Regions from separate parts of the Plantactinospora sp. BC1 genome, predicted to be linked through region 1. Evidence: riboswitches for the same ligand, from Rfam matches in the RefSeq annotation. Region 1 holds a riboswitch; each other region holds the start of a gene.
What was found. Region 1 has a riboswitch for S-adenosylmethionine ahead of C6361_RS06335 (GNAT family N-acetyltransferase). Riboswitches for the same ligand answer to the same signal wherever they lie in the genome.
Positions count from the first base shown of each region.

Region 2: another riboswitch for S-adenosylmethionine. It lies ahead of C6361_RS09580 (ABC transporter substrate-binding protein); the one in region 1 lies ahead of C6361_RS06335 (GNAT family N-acetyltransferase).
Region 3: another riboswitch for S-adenosylmethionine. It lies ahead of C6361_RS11105 (aminotransferase class V-fold PLP-dependent enzyme); the one in region 1 lies ahead of C6361_RS06335 (GNAT family N-acetyltransferase).
Region 4: another riboswitch for S-adenosylmethionine. It lies ahead of thrC (threonine synthase); the one in region 1 lies ahead of C6361_RS06335 (GNAT family N-acetyltransferase).

Region 1 is NZ_CP028158.1:1,499,086-1,502,864, forward strand. It holds gene C6361_RS06325 (DUF2625 family protein) at 1-182, shown strand, start outside; gene C6361_RS06330 (DUF6585 family protein) at 466-1,224, shown strand; gene C6361_RS06335 (GNAT family N-acetyltransferase) at 1,270-1,899, opposite strand; SAM riboswitch class IV at 1,912-2,027, opposite strand; gene C6361_RS06340 (SRPBCC family protein) at 2,185-2,649, shown strand; gene C6361_RS06345 (alpha/beta fold hydrolase) at 2,646-3,503, shown strand; gene C6361_RS06350 (glycosyl hydrolase family 18 protein) at 3,602-3,779, opposite strand, start outside.
Region 2 is NZ_CP028158.1:2,283,673-2,287,451, reverse strand. It holds gene C6361_RS09590 (amino acid ABC transporter ATP-binding protein) at 1-19, opposite strand, end outside; gene C6361_RS09585 (amino acid ABC transporter permease) at 12-806, opposite strand; gene C6361_RS09580 (ABC transporter substrate-binding protein) at 889-1,770, opposite strand; SAM riboswitch class I at 2,032-2,123, opposite strand; gene hrpA (ATP-dependent RNA helicase HrpA) at 2,230-3,779, opposite strand, start outside.
Region 3 is NZ_CP028158.1:2,626,709-2,630,487, forward strand. It holds gene C6361_RS11100 (aromatic acid exporter family protein) at 1-371, shown strand, start outside; gene C6361_RS11105 (aminotransferase class V-fold PLP-dependent enzyme) at 422-1,732, opposite strand; SAM riboswitch class IV at 1,779-1,898, opposite strand; gene C6361_RS11110 (PrsW family intramembrane metalloprotease) at 1,965-3,524, shown strand; gene C6361_RS11115 (co-chaperone GroES) at 3,613-3,779, opposite strand, start outside.
Region 4 is NZ_CP028158.1:2,607,588-2,611,366, forward strand. It holds gene C6361_RS11030 (oxidoreductase) at 1-589, shown strand, start outside; gene C6361_RS11035 (DUF6295 family protein) at 642-920, opposite strand; gene C6361_RS11040 (dienelactone hydrolase family protein) at 988-1,731, opposite strand; SAM riboswitch class I at 1,921-2,037, shown strand; gene thrC (threonine synthase) at 2,051-3,346, shown strand; gene C6361_RS11050 (GNAT family N-acetyltransferase) at 3,759-3,779, shown strand, end outside.

The sequences.
Region 1 (3,779 bases):
TGCCGGCGTCACACGGGTTGGCGGTCTACCCGTTCCTGTGGTCCAGCGAGGCGCAGGAGGACCTCGCCGCCACCGCACGTCGGCCGGCCCCGCTGCGCGAACTGTTCGCGATCCAGGACGAGACGGTCGCGTTCCTCGCCGCCAATCCAGACGCGGAAGCGGTACGGATCGACGTGCGGTAGCCGGATCTCTTTGCCGGTCAGGGTCGCGGGTACGGCCGGAGGGTCGAGTGGAGGCTCTGTCGGGGGCGTTCGGCGTGGCCCTGCCGTCGTGTCGTTAGCGTTGGCCGGTGGCGGGCAGCGCCGGCGACCGAGCTGGACCTGATCGTCGCATCGAGTGGTGCTGGTGGTGGTGGCGCACCCCGCGCCGCCACCGGTCCCGGCCGTTCCAGCCGGCGACCCGTTGACCGCCCGGACGACGATGGGAACCGATACGTCGCAGGATCGTCCGGGAGGTGAGCGTCGGATGCGGAACTGCCCGCCCGAGATCACGGAGATCGTCGCGGAGACCGGCCTCGGTGAGGTGGTCGAGCGCTATCGACAGGCGGTGGCGATGGAGCTGAGTTTCGCCGTCACCTGCGGCGTACTCGGGGTGTCCGGGTTGGTTTTCGGCGACGAGGTCGGGCGGGCGATCGGTGCCGGGGCCGGTGGGCTCGGGGTGCTGTTCGCCGTACCCGCCTGGCGCAGGTCCCGCTGTCACCTGTACCTCTGCACCGGTGGCCTGCTCACCACCACCGGGACGACCACCGTGACCCGCCTGCTCCGCTGGGCCGAGGTCGCGCACGTCCGGGTCTGGACCACCCGGATCTACCAGCTCGGCCCGGTGGAGGAGTTCCCGCGCTGCGTACTGGAGCTGACCGACGGCACGACGTTGAACCTGGCCAGGCCCCCGTACGCGGGCCTCGGCCGGCTCGCCGGGGCCGTGGAGCGGGCCGTGACCGAGACGACCTACCCGCGCCGGACCGCGGAGATCGCCGAGACCGGCACCAGTGTCTTCGGCCCGATCACCCTCAGCGCCGCAGGAGTGCGCGACGGCCGGCGATTCGTGGCCTGGTCGGACGTCGCACGGGTGGAGCGGGGGCGGGTGCGGCTGCGCATCTGGAACCGGGCCGGCCGGCAGGTCATCTCCCGGCAGGTCCGGACGATCCCGGATCTCGCCTGCCTGCTCAGGATCGCGTCCACCACACGCGGTGGGACGGCGAACCCGGCGAGGGCGCTGCCTTGACCGGGGGGCGCCAGGAGCGGGTTCCGGCGCCGAGAGCGTGCTGCGCTACCCGTCGTCTCGGCGTCGGGTGTCGAGGCCACTCGGCTCCGTGACGTCCGGCCAGGCCATCCGGAACTTGCGGGGAGCACCGTTGAGTCGGGACGGGTCTCCGCCGGGCGGTGACGCCGTCGCCGTCTCGACGCTGCGGGCTCCGCAGGCGCGGTAGAAGCGCTGCGCCGCCGTGTTCTGCTCCAGCACCCAGAGGTACATCCGTTCCGCCGTCGCGTGTTCCAGGACGGCTCGGGCGGCGCGGGCCAGGAGCCTGCTGCCGACACCGGTCCGCTGGTGGCCGTGCACGACGTGCAGATTGTCGACCAGGCTGCCCCACCGGGGGTCGTGGTCGAACACGACGTGGACGAAGCCGACGAGTCGGCCCTCCTCTTCGGCCACCACGGTCCGGCTGTTGGTCGGGGCAGCCAGGCGGGCCGACCAGACCGAGTGCCGGTCAGCGGCGACGTCACCGTCGAGGAAGGAGTCGGCGTAGGCGCCACGGTAGTGCCGGCGCCAACTCTCGGCGTGCAGTCGGGCGATCTGCTCGGCGTCGTCGGCGCCGGCGAGGCGCAGTAGTACCCGGCCGGTTGGCGTGGGGTGCTGTTCGGGTGCCGTGTCCTGGTCGAAGGAAGGGATCGACGACACCGGGACCTCCTGCTTCGCGGCTTGCTCGGCATCGCTCGTGCCGAGCCTGGTCCTCACCCGGAGCACCCCGCCCGCGAACGGAGGGTTGCCGGCCAGCGAGCCGGGGCTTGGCGCTGGCGCTCATGACCTGTACCGGCGATCGTAGCACCGCCCCCGTCGCGACCGGAGCGCCGAGGAGCGCCGGAGGCGCCGGAAGGCCGGCCTCCGGACATAGCCCGATTTCGATGGATGAAGACGCGTCAGTTGCCGGATGTCTGCCGTCGGTCGGCCCGGAACGCTGTGCGTATGGCGATGGACGTCAACCGCAACGCCCCGGTGGTCGTCGAACTGGAGGTCTTCACCCGCGCCGCGCCCGGCACGGTGTGGAACCTGCACACCGACATCGACCGTTGGCCGGAGTGGAACCCGCACATCGAGCGGGCGAACCTGCGCGGGCCGCTGCGGGTCGGCGCCACCTTCGACTGGTGCACCGCAGGCTTGGAGATCACGTCCACGATAGGTGAACTCGTGCCGCAGCGGCGCATCGCCTGGGGTGGCCGGACACGCGGCATCGACGGCCTGCACGTGTGGACGTTCAGCCCGCAGCCCGAGGGCGTCCTTGTCCGGACCGAGGAGTCCTGGGACGGCGAGCCCGTCCGGGTCGATCCGACCAACCTGCGCACCGCGCTGGAGGCCTCGCTGCGCGACTGGCTGAGCGCGCTGAAGAGGTGTGCGGAAACCGGCGCCCGACCGGCAGGAGAATCGGTGTGACCACCGCACGGCCCGGGTCGACCCCGATCCTGTTGCTGCACGGCTCCTGGCACGGTGCCTGGTGCTGGACGGAGGTCATCGCCCAGCTCGTGCCGTACGGCCGCCCGACCCTGGCGGTCGACATGGCCGGGCACGGGCTGCGCGCCCGTCGACCCGAGTGCCTGACCGTGCGTCCGTTCGACCCGGCCGCGCTGGCCACCGAGGTTTCGCCGGTGGCGGAGGTGGACCTCGACCGAGCGGCCGAGCTGCTGGTCTCGCAGATCGAATGGCTGGGCCGTGGCGGCCCGGTCACGGTGGTGGCGCACAGCATGGGCGGCCCCGTCCTGACCCGGGCGGCGCAGCAGGTTCCCGAACTGGTGGCGCACGCCGTCTACCTCGCCGCCATCATGCCCGGCTCGGACCGGGCGGCCGAGGGGTACTTCGCGCTGCCGGAGAACGCGGGCGCGCTGGTGCTGCCCGCCCTTCGGGGCGATCCGGGGGTGATCGGGGCGCTGCGGCTCGACCTCGCCTCGAACGACCCCGGCTATCGTCAGCAGCTTCGCGACGCGTTCTACGGCGACGTCGCCCCGGTCGTCGCCGACGCCGCCCTGGGCCTGCTCACCCCGGACGCCCCGGTCAGCATGATGCGCGGCACCACCCGGCTGACCCGGGACGGTTGGGGCTCCCTCCCCCGCACCTACGTCGTCTGCGCCCGGGACATGGCGATCCGCCCGGCACTCCAGCGGGTACTCGTCGCGGAGGCCGATGCCGCCTTCCCGGAGAATCCGACCTCCGTCGTGACGCTGGACTCCGCACACGCGCCGTTCCTGTCCAGGCCGGGCGAGGTGGCCGAGATCGTCGGACGACGGGGCTGAGAGCCGGCCCCTCCGGTCGGAAGCGCGCAACCGCGCCGCGAATCGGGGCGCCCCGCACGTCGCTGTCGCGACCTGGGGACGCCCCGGTCTCCGCTGGCTCAGCTCGCCGGCCCGATCAGCCGCCACGGCTCATGGTCGGGGTCCGGTCCGGTACCCGGAATGTTGCCCTGGGTCCACCACTTGGCTTGCCAGACCTTGCCGCCGTACTTCACGGTGATCTGTTCGACCGGCTGGGTCGCCGGGTTGTAGACCTTGCTCGCGTCCCAGGCCGGTGCG
Region 2 (3,779 bases), 780 kb from region 1:
GACTGACAGACTCAGGCATGCTGGGTTCCCCTTCCACCCGTCGGTAGCGCGGTCTCGCCGGCCAGCGCCACCGGGTCCTCCTCGTCGGGTTCCGGGCCACCGGCCCGGCCGTCGCGCAGCCGCCGGTCGACCCAGTTGACGAGGTGGGTCAGCGGCACGGTGATGACCAGGTAGAAGAGTCCGGCGAGCAGCAGCGCGGACTCGTTGCCGGTGTTCGCCGCGTAGTCCTGGCCGATCCGGAACAGTTCCCGCTGGCTGGCCACCAGGCCGAGGAAGTAGACCAGGCTGGAGTCCTTGATCAGCGCGATGAGCTGGTTGACCCAGGCCGGCAGCACCCGGCGTACGCCCTGCGGGATGATCACCAGGCGCATGGCGGCGCCGTGCGACAGTCCCAGCGCCCGGGTCGCCTCCAGTTGGCTGGCCTCCACGCTCTGGATGCCGGACCGGAAGATCTCCCCGATGTACGCCGCCGCGATCAGCGACAGCGCCAGGATGCCCAGCGGATAGGGGTTCGGTCCCCACCAGGCGAGCCCGAGCGGTGCCAGCCCGACCCCGATCAGCAGGATGGTGACGGCGGCCGGCAGTCCCCGGAACACGTCGGTGTAGATCCGGGCCGGCCAGCGCAGCCACCGGCTCCGGGACAGCCCGGCCATCGCCAGCAGCATGCCGAGCAGCGTCCCCACGATGGCGGAGAGCAGCGCCAGCAGCAGCGTGTTGGGCAGCCCGACCGTGAGCATCTCGGGCAGCGCCTCGCGCATCGACTCCCAGTCGAAGAACGTCTCCCACAACGTCGCCAGGGTCTCCATCGCCTCACCTGTCTCGGATCCACCAGTCGTCGGCCGGCCGCCCCGGGCGGCCGGCCGACGACTGTCTGATGTGCTGGCCGGGTCAGCTCGCCGGGGTGGCGGCCGGGCTCGTCGGACCGGCCTTGACCGGCGGGTACGTCACCGTGCCGCTGCCCGGCTTGAAGCTCTCCGGTACCGGCCGACCGGGGTAGTACTGCTCCTGGAGGCGGGTCCAGGTGCCGTCCTCGATCACCTGGTCGAGTGCGGAGTTCAGCGCCTCGCGCAGCGGGTCGGCGCCCTTGGCCACCGCGAACGCGGTCGGTGCCGAGCTGAGCTGCTTCTCGGCCAGTACGATCTTGCCGCCGCTCTCCTGTGCGGACTTCTCGCCGATCTCGGCGGGCGCGATCCAGGCGTCGGCGGTCTTCGACCTGAGCTGGTTGATCGCGCCGTTGTAGTCGGGTACCCGGACCGGGTCCAGGCCCTCCTTGGTGGCGTAGTCGTCCTGCACGGTGCCCTGCACCACGACCACCCGCTTCCCCTTCAGCTCGGCGAAGCTCCTGATCGGCGAGCCGGCCGGTACGTCGAGTCCGAAGTAGCCGAAGTCGTACCCGTTGGTGAAGTCGACGGTCTTGCGCCGCGCCTCGGTGATGGTGATCGACGACGAGCCGGCGTCGAACTTGTGGTTGTTGACCTGGGCGAGCAGCGCGGAGAACTCGGTGCCGACGAACTCGACCTTGAGCCCGAGCTTGCCCGCGACGGCGGTCATCAGGTCGTTGTCGAAGCCGGTGAACTTGCCGTCGGAGAGGAAGACGTTCGGCGGCGCGTCGGTCAGGGTGCCGACCCGCAGGGTCCCGGGTTGCAGCAGGTCGTACGGGTTGTCGGCGGTGTCGCCCGACGACGAGCCGCCGCAGGCGGCGACCGCGCCGAGCAGCGCGACGGCGGCGACGCCGGAGAGGAGGCGGGTGGCGAGAGGGTTGATGCGCATTGTGCTGAAACTCCATGAAATATCCGGCGACGGCGTGCCGGAGAACCACCCGGACCGGTCAGGTCGCGGGCGGTACGCCGACGGCGTCGCTCAGGGGGTGCTGACGAGATGGTCGGAATGCCGCCGACCGGCGGTCGCGGTCAGGCCGAGGCCCGACAGAGCATGGTGCTGGTCCGGCAGAGGTCGACGTGTCGACGCCACCGGTGCCAGACGACATGCAGCCGGCTCGCCCGCCCGGCTCGGATGCTGCGCACTGCTGAACCTCCATCGGTCCTGGCGGTAGCACCCGCACCCACGGTGGGGGGTTGCTGCGACGTCGACGAGCCAGGTCTCTCGGTCGCTCTGGATGGCCGGAGGTCAGCCTACTAAACCCGGGTACCGACATTCCAACTGGTCAGGGCCGGGATGGCTGTGTCGCTCGCCACCCGCCGCCCCGGGGCGTCCGGCCGGTGCGGGGCCTCAGCCCGCCTCGGCGACGTCCATCGCCCGGTAGATCCGCTGTTCCGAGATCGGGTACGGCGTACCGAGCGCCTGGGCGAAGACGTTCACCCGGAGTTCCTCGATCATCCAGCGGATCTGCCGTACCGCGTCGGAACCCCGGCGGGCGGGTGGCAGCGCGTCGACCATCTCCCGGTACTCCTGCTGCACCTGCTCGATCCGGGCCTGCTGGTCGCGGTCCCGCTGCGGGTTCTGCGGCAGCCGGTCGAGGCGACGCTCGATCGCGGTCAGATAGCGGGGCAGGTCGGCGAGGCGGGCGTACCCGGTCTCGGTGACGAAGCCGCGGTGCACCAGCCCGGAGAGCTGGGCCCGGATGTCGGTTAACGCCGCCACCATGGTCAGGTCGTTGGTCCGGGCCAGCCGCTGCTCGACCGCGTAGGCGGCGGCGAGCACCCGGCGTACCCGGTCGACGACCTCGACGGTGGTGTCGACCAGATCCGCCCGGACCCGGTCGCGCAGCGCGGCGAACCCCTCGGCGTCCCAGGCCGGCCCGCCGGCGTCGGCGATCAACTTGTCCACCGCCGCGTCGGCGGCGTCGTCGAGCAGCTCCTGCACGTTGCGGTGCGGGTTGCGGCTCAGCGCCAGCTTCGCCTCGTTGGAGAGCCGACCGGAGACGAACTTCTGCGGCGAGCCGAGGGTCAGCCGGAGCAGTCGCCGGGTACCGGCCCACATCTGGCGACCCTGCTCGGCCTCGGTCTCGAAGACCCGTACCCCGACGCTGTCGCCCTCGTCGACCAGGGCCGGGTAGGCGGTCACCAGGTAGCCGGCCCGATCCTGCTCGATCGAGCGCGGCAGCGTGCCGATGCTCCACTCCCGCAGCCCGGACCGTTCGACGTCCGGGGCGGCGGCGGCCACCATCCGGCGTACCTGGGTGGTGAGCTGCCGTTGCAGCGCCGGCAGGTCCTTGCCCTCGGCGACGGTCTGCCGCTCCTCGCCGACCACCCGGAAGGTGGGGCGCAGGTGTGCCGGCAGCTTCGCCAGGTCCCAGGCGTCCCGGGGCACGGTCACCCCGGTCATCCGGCGCAGCTCCCGGGTCAGCGCGTCGAGCAGCGGCTCCCGGCCGGGTGTGATCGAGGCCAGCACCGCCCGGGCGTAGTCCGGCACCGGGACGAAATTCCGGCGCACCGCCTTCGGCAGCGACCGGATCAGCGCCACCACGAGTTCCTCGCGCAGCCCCGGTACCTGCCAGTCGAAGCTCTCCGCGTCGACCTGGTTGAGCATCGGCAGCGGGATGTCCACCGTCACCCCGTCGGTCTCGGTCCCCGGCTCGAACCGGTACGTCAGCGGCAGCGCCACCCCGTCCGAGTGCCACTCGTCGGGGTAGTCGGCCGCGTCGACCCCGCCCCGCCCCTCGTTGACCAGCATCTGCCGGTCGAAGGTGAGCAGGTCGGGCCGGTCCCGGCGGGTCTTTTTCCACCAGGCGTCGAAGTGCCGGCCGGAGACCACCTCGGCGGGGATCCGCTGCTCGTAGAAGGCGTACAGCGTCTCGTCGTCGACCAGGATGTCCCGGC
Region 3 (3,779 bases), 1.1 Mb from region 1:
TCCCGGAGGAGATGTCGAACGCGGTCACCATGCTCGCCGAGGCGGTACGGCTGCTGCGCCGGGACCTCGGGCACGGCATACGCCCGGAGGCGGCCCGGGAGCAGGCGTTGCAGGCGATCGGCCAGGCCGGTCGGGCGTACGCCGAGGGGGTCGGGTTCTCCGGCAGCGTGGTGATCGCGCAGGTGCGTACCACCGGCAGTGACCTGCTCCGGGCCACCGGCATCGAACGCCTGGAGGCGAACCAGCTCGTACGCCGGGCGGCCGGCGGGCACGCCGGGGAGGCCGCCGCGGAGGCCGCCCGGCAGCCCGGCACCCCGCCGTCGACCGGGCGCTCCGGCGGCCCCTCGGGCGAGCGGGGCCCGGCCCGCTGACCGGAGCCGGTCCCCGCCCGGCAGCACGCCCTCGCCGGGCGCGGGCTAAGTCAGCGGATCGCCGCCAGGGCGGTGAGCAGCCGGTCGACGTGCCCGGCGGTGCTGCCCAGCCCGATGCTGGCGCGCAGCGCGGTCGGCGGCAGGTCCCGCCGTCCGCTCCGGGTGGCCGCCTCGGCGAGCAACCGCCGGGCCAGCGGGTGCGCGCAGAACAGCCCGTCCCGCAGCCCGAGCTGCCAGCGCTGGGCGAGGTCGGCCGCGACCGCCGCCGAGTCCCGGCCGGCGACCACGAACGAGACGATGCCGACCCGGGGCGCGGCCGCGTCGAAGGTACGCAGTTCGACCACCTCCGGCAGGGCGGCGAGCCCGGACCGGAGCCGGGCGAGCAGGGCCTGCTCGTGCGCGTACAGCGCGGCCCGGTCCGCCTCGGCCAGGGCGGTGCAGACCCCGGCCAGCGCCACCGCGCCGAGCAGGTTGGGGGTGCCCGCCTCGTGCCGGGCGGGCCCCTCGGCCCAGCGCACGTCATGGGTGGCCGCCCCGACGCCGAGGGTCGCACCGCCACCGGCCAGGTACGGCGGGGCGGCGTCGAGCCAGTCCGCCCGCCCGGCCAGTACGCCGATCCCGAACGGCGCGTACAGCTTGTGTCCGGAAACGGCCACGTAGTCGACGGTCAGGGCGGCGATGTCCAGTTCGGCGTGCGGGGCGAGCTGGGCGGCGTCCAGCGCGATCCGGGCGCCGTGCCGGTGGGCGACCCGGGCCAGGTCGGCGACCGGCCAGCACTCGCCGGTGACGTTGCTGGCCCCGGTCACCGCGACCAGGATCGGTGCCCCGCCGCCGCTGCCCCGGCGCAGTTCCCGCAGTGCCGCGTCGACCGCCCGCACGGCGTCGCCGGCCGAGCCCGGCACCGGCAACCGGACCGTACCGGCCGGCCAGGGCAGCAGGTTGGCGTGGTGCTCGGCGGCGAAGGTCACCACCCGGGTGCCGGGCGGCAGGGCCCGGGCCAGCAGGTTGAGCGCGTCGGTGGTGTTGCGGGTGAAGACGACGTGGTCGTCCGCGCGTACCCCGAGGAAGTCGCCGACCTGCTGCCGGGCCCGCTCGTACGCCAGCGTGCTGCGCCGGGAGAGCGCTCCGGCGCCCCGGTGCACGCTGCCGTACCAGGGCAGCAGCTCGGCCACGGCGTCGGCGGCGGCCCGCGCGCACGGTGCGGTGGCGGCGTAGTCGAGGTTGACCTGTCCCGGCACCCCGAGCACCGCGAGCGGCGCCGCCGGGGCCAGGGTTGCCGGGGTCAGGGTTGCCGGGGTCGGCGTTGCCGGCGCGGCCACGCCGGTCGGCCGGGCGGGCGCGGAAACGACGGTGCTGCTCATCGGGGATACCTCCGGTGGCCAGGGACCCCGGAGCGGGTGGGAACGGGGTCCGCGCTTGCCCGGTGCGGTGTGCACCGAGCCCGGTCATCACCCGGGGCACCCCACCGCGAACCTCGACGAGGGTTGCCGGCCAGCAAGCCGGGGCTTGACGCTGGCGCTCGTGACCTGCCAGAGAGCATAACCGGCCCGGTTGTGCTCCGGCCGGGCTGTCCGGAGGAACTACGCTGATCACATGGCCGACACCCCGCCCGGTGCGGCGGCGCCCCAGCCGCCGTCGCCGACCCCGCCGTGGCCGCCCGCCCCGTCGGGGCAGTTCCCGCCCTCCGCGGGCAGCCTGCCGCAGGTGGCGGCGCCCGAGCGGCGGAGCCGGGCCCGGCTGCTGACGATGATCGGGGCGATCGCGCTGATCGTCGTCTGCGCGGTGTTGATGGCCTGGGAGCTGGTGTCGCCGGCCGGGGTCACGCCGCCGCTGATCGGGCTGGCCGCGGCGGCGCTGCCGGTGCCGGTGCTGGTCGCCTGCTTCCTCTGGCTCGACCGGTACGACCCGGAGCCGGTCAAGTATCTGGCCTTCTGCCTCGGCTGGGGTGCCGCGGTCTCCACCTTCGCCGCGCTCCGGACCAACACCTTCGCGGCCGACACGCTCCAGCTCCCGCTACCGCTGGTCGGCGTGCTGGTCGCGCCCTTCATCGAGGAGCTGACCAAGGCGCTCGGCCCGCTCCTGCTCCTGCTCTACCAGCGCCGCAAGTGGTCCGGCATCACCGACGGCATCGTCTACTGTGGCCTGTCGGCGGTCGGGTTCGCCATGGTCGAGAACATCCTCTACTTCGGCCTGCACGGCTACGCCGAGGGCGTCGACCAGTACGGCCCGGCCACCGGTGCGCAGAACGTCTTCGGGATCTTCATCCTGCGGGTCCTGATCAGCGGCTTCGCCCACCCGCTCTTCACCTCGATGACCGGCATCGGGCTCGGCATCGCCGTCCGGTCGGGCAGCCGCCCGATCCGGATCCTCGCCCCGCTCGCCGGCCTGCTGCTGGCGATGATCCTGCACGGCGCCTGGAACCTGGCCGCGACCCTCACCCAGCTCTTCGCTGAGCCGCTGATCCTGCTCTACAGCTACCTCGGGCTGATGGTGCCGATCTTCCTGGGCGTGGTCGGCCTCGCCGTCTGGGTGCGGAGCTGGGAGGGGCGGCTCACCCAGCGGCGGCTCCCCGACTACGTGTCGACGGGTTGGCTCACCCCACCCGAACTGGCCGCGCTCGGCACCCTCGGCCGGCGGCACGCGGCCCGCCGCTGGGCCCGCCGGATCGCCGGTGAGGAGGGCGCCAAGGCGATGCGGGCGCTCCAGATCTCCGCGACCCGGCTCGCCCTGCTCCGGGACGGGCTGGTGCGCGGGCTGGAGCACCGGCCGGCGCAGCTCGCCCGCAGGCTCGACGAGGAACGCCGGCTGCTCGACGCGATCCAGGCCGCCCGCAGGGTCTTCGTCGGCCGCGATCCGCAGGCCCCGGCCGGGATCTGGGACGGCTCCCGCTACCACCTGTCGTTCCCGGACGGCTCCCGCCGGTCCCTGCCGGCCCCGGCCGAACCGGTGGTGCCGATCCCGGTGGTCCTGGTGGCACCGCCGCCCCCGCCGGCTCCGGTCTACGCCGCACCCGGGTACGGCCCGTACGGCGGCCCGCCGGCCCCGTACCCCGGTGCACCCGGCCCGTACCCCGGTGCACCCGCCCCGTACGGCGGACCGCCCGCACCCGGCTCCGGGCCGGCCGGGCCCTGGCCGGGGCCGTACCGGCGCTGACCCGGCCGGCCCGGCAGGGGTGCCGGGCGGGGCGGGTGGCCGGGCGGTGCGCCGGGCGGGTGTCAGTGCTGGCGGGCGGCCGGGGGCGTCACAGGTAGAGGCCGGTGGAGTCGGTCTCCACCCGCTGGGCGGCGACGGCGTGCACGTCACGCTCGCGCAGCAGCACGTACTCCCGGCCGTGCAACTCGACCTCGGACCGGTCGTCGGGGTCGAAGAGCACCCGGTCGCCGGAGACGATGGAGCGGACGTTCGGAC
Region 4 (3,779 bases), 1.1 Mb from region 1:
GTCGGGCGAGTGGCTGCCGCCGGCCCGGCCGGAGCAGTTGCGCGGCCAGGTCGAGGAGAACCTGCGGCAGCTCGGCCGGGACCACCTCGACCTGGTGAACCTGCGGGTGCACGGCCCCGAACCGATCGCGGAGCGGTTCGGGGTACTGGCCGAGCTGCGCGACGCCGGGCTGATCCGGCACCTGGGCGTCTCCAACGTACGGCCGGAGCAGCTCGCCGAGGCGCAGGCAGTCGCGCCGGTGGTCTGCGTGCAGAACCCGTACGGCGTCGACTACCGGCGTAGCGCCGACGACCTGGTGCGGATCTGCGCCGAGCAGGGCGTCGCCTTCGTGCCGTTCTTCGCGATCGCGGGCGCCGGCCGGGAGGCGGGCGCGACCGCCGCCGGTGACTCCGATGCGGAGCTGCGGGCGGTGGCGCGGGCGCACGGCGCGACGGTGGCACAGGTCCGGCTCGCCTGGACGTTGCACCGGGGCCCGCACGTCCTGGCTATTCCGGGTACCGGCAATCCGGAGCACCTGGTCGCGAACGTGGCGGCCGGCGCCCTGCGGCTCAGCCCGGACGAACTGGCCCGGCTCGACCAGGCCGGCTGACCGCCCGGGGTGCCCGTGCCGGGGCTCGTGTCCCGGCCACGGGTACTCCGGGTCAGACCTGCTGGTCGCGGCTGGCCAGCCCGGCCGGCGCGGCGGCCAGGGCGGCCTGGATCGCCTCGACCAGGGCGAGCGCGGACTCCTCGGTCAGCTCGACCGCGACCCGCGCCCCCGGGCCGGCGGCCGGGTTCAGAAAGTCGATGTTGAGGGTGTGTGCGTACGGCGCGTGCGTCGGATGGTCCACGTAGACGCAGGTGTGGCTGACCGGGAACCAGCCGCCGGCACCCTTGCCGCTGCCGTCGACCTCGCGCTTCACCGTGACGTACGTGCACATGCCGGCCTCCTCGGGCTCGGACGGAGGGGACTCGGAGGAGGGGACTCGGACGGAGGGGATTCGCCGGTCAGGCGTTCAGGTGCCGGTCGAAGAAGTCCCGGACCCGTTGCCACCCCTCGGTGGCGGCCAGCGGCCGGTAGCTGGGCCGGTCGACGGCGAAGAAGCCGTGCCCGGCGTCGGCGAAGGTGTGGAACTCGTGCGGCTTGCCGAGCCGGGTCAGCTCCCGGGACAGCTCGTCCATCTGGGCCGGGGAGGGGTACTGGTCCTCGGCGCCGAAGAGCCCGAGCAGCGGGCAGGAGAGCCGGTCGGCCTGGTCGAGCAGCGGCTTCACCGCCAGCGGGAAGCTCTCCGGCGGGTTGCCGACCACGAACGCGCCGTAGCAGTCGACGGCGGCGTCCAGCGGCAGTCGGGTGGCGGCCAGGAACGCCTGCCGGCCACCGGAGCAGTACCCGATCACCCCGACCCTGCCGTTCGAGGCCGGCAGCCCGCGCAGGTGGTCGGCGGCGCCGCCGACGTCGCCGACGAGCCGGTCGTCGGGTACGCCACCGGCGGCCCGTGCCGTCGCCGCCGCGTCGTCGGGGCTGGCGCCGGGTGCCTCCCGGGAGTAGAGGTTGGGGCAGATCGCCGCGTACCCGTAGCTGGCCAGCCGACGCGTGATCTCCTTTGTCGGCTCGTCGTAGCCGGGCATGTGGTGGATCACCACCACCCCGCCGTGCGGCGTGGCATCGAGGGGCTGGGCGAGATATGCCTCGATCTCGTCGCCGCCCGCCCCGGTGATCCGGACCGTTCCGGCCTGCATCCCGTCCCGCACCGTCGTTGCTCCCGTCCTGCCCGGCCGGACCGCGTCCGCCGGCCGTACCCGAATTCTCATTAGCCCGGGTAACTATTTCAGCCGGCGGTCGGCGGCGGTCCGGTGACCCGGTGCGGGGATCTTCCTCACACCGCGAACAGACCCGGGACAGCGGCCTGCGGTGCCCGTAGACTGTCGGCACAACTTCATACCTCATCCAGAGGGGCTGAGGGATACGGCCCGATGACGCCCCGGCAACCACTCCACGGCGGAGCAGGTGCCAAATCCGTCCCCGCCGCGCGGTGCGGCGCCAGGGAAAGATGAGAGGACGGCTATCGCCATGACGTCGATCATCGACGCGACCCCCAGCCAGACCAGCCCGGTGGCACCCAACCCCGCCCGCGTTCTCGTCTGTCGCGGCTGCGGCACCGAATATCCGCTGGTCGCGCAGCACGCCTGTTACGAGTGTTTCGGCCCGCTGGAGGTCGGCTACGACGCCGCGACCCTGGCCCGGGTCACCAGGGCCGACATCGAGGCCGGCCCGAAGAACCTCTGGCGGTACGCCGCGCTGCTGCCGACCGGCCAGGACCCGACCACCCGGGTCACCCTCGACCCGGGGTTGACCCCGCTGGTGCCGGCCGCCGGCCTCGCCGCCGAGCTGGGCATCCGGGCGCCGCTCTGGGTCAAGGACGACAGCGCCAACCCCACGCACTCGTTCAAGGACCGGGTGGTGTCGGTGGCGTTGACCGCCGCCCGTGGTCTCGGCTTCACCCGGTTCGCCTGTGCCTCGACCGGCAACCTGGCGAACTCGGTCGCCGCGCACGCGGCCCGGGCCGGGGTGCCGTCGATCGTCTTCATCCCCGGCGACCTGGAGCAGGGCAAGGTGGTGACCACCGCCGTCTACGGCGGCGACGTGGTCGCGATCGACGGCTCGTACGACGACGTCAACCGGCTCTGCGGCGAGCTGGTCGAGACCGACGAGTTCGAGGACACCGCCTTCGTCAACGTGAACGTCCGGCCGTACTACGCCGAGGGCTCCAAGACGCTGGGTTACGAGGTGGCCGAGCAGTTGGGGTGGCGGATTCCCGAGCAGGTGGTCATCCCGATGGCCAGTGGCGAGCTGCTCACCAAGATTGACAAGGCGTTCAGCGAGCTGGTCGAGATCGGACTGGTCGAGGCGCCGCCGAACGGCTGGAAGGTCTTCGGCGCCCAGTCGGTCGGCTGCAACCCGATCGCCGTCGCGCTGCACGCCGACACCGACGTGATCACCCCGGTCCGGCCGACCGGGATCGCCAAGTCGCTCAACATCGGCGACCCGGCCGCCGGGCTCTACGCACTGGAGGCGGTGCGCCGTACCGGCGGCTGGATGGACTACGCCGACGACGACGAGATCCGCGCCGCCATCCGGCAGTTGGCCCGGACCACCGGCGTCTTCGCCGAGACGGCCGGCGGGGTCACCGTGGCCGTACTCGGCAAGCTGGTGGCGAGCGGCCGGCTGGATCCGGACGCCGAGACGGTGGTCTTCAACACCGGCGAGGGCCTCAAGACCCTGGACGCGGTGGCGGCACAGGTCGGTCCGACGTACCGGGTCAAGCCGTCGCTGCGGGCCGTCCGCGACGCCGGGCTGCTCGGCTGAATTTTCCGGAAGAAATTTTTGGCATCTGCCCGAAGCGTGCTCGGGCAGATGCACGTGCAACTTGCAGGTGGAATCGTTCGGTCCCATCGGCGGCCCGCCGAAGCCGGCGGTACGGATGCGGTGCGTAGCTGCTCTTTTGCCGCCCGTGACGAAAACACGCGGAAGAGGGCTTGACGCCTGCATCTGCACGACGCAAGATGCTCCGTGCGGGAGGACGCACCGCCGTAGACTTTCAAAGCTCTTACGACCCAGCGCCGGAGGCGTTGTGCGGGCGTCCTCCCGACCAAACTCTCCCGCCCGGTCCGGCCGACGTCGTCGCCGCCCGTCGGGCTCAACGCGAATCCACCGACCCGGGTGACGGTCCCCCGATATTCGGTCGCGCCCGGTTCGTGCAAGCGGCACTCTCCAGAGCATGGATATCGTGGTCACCCCA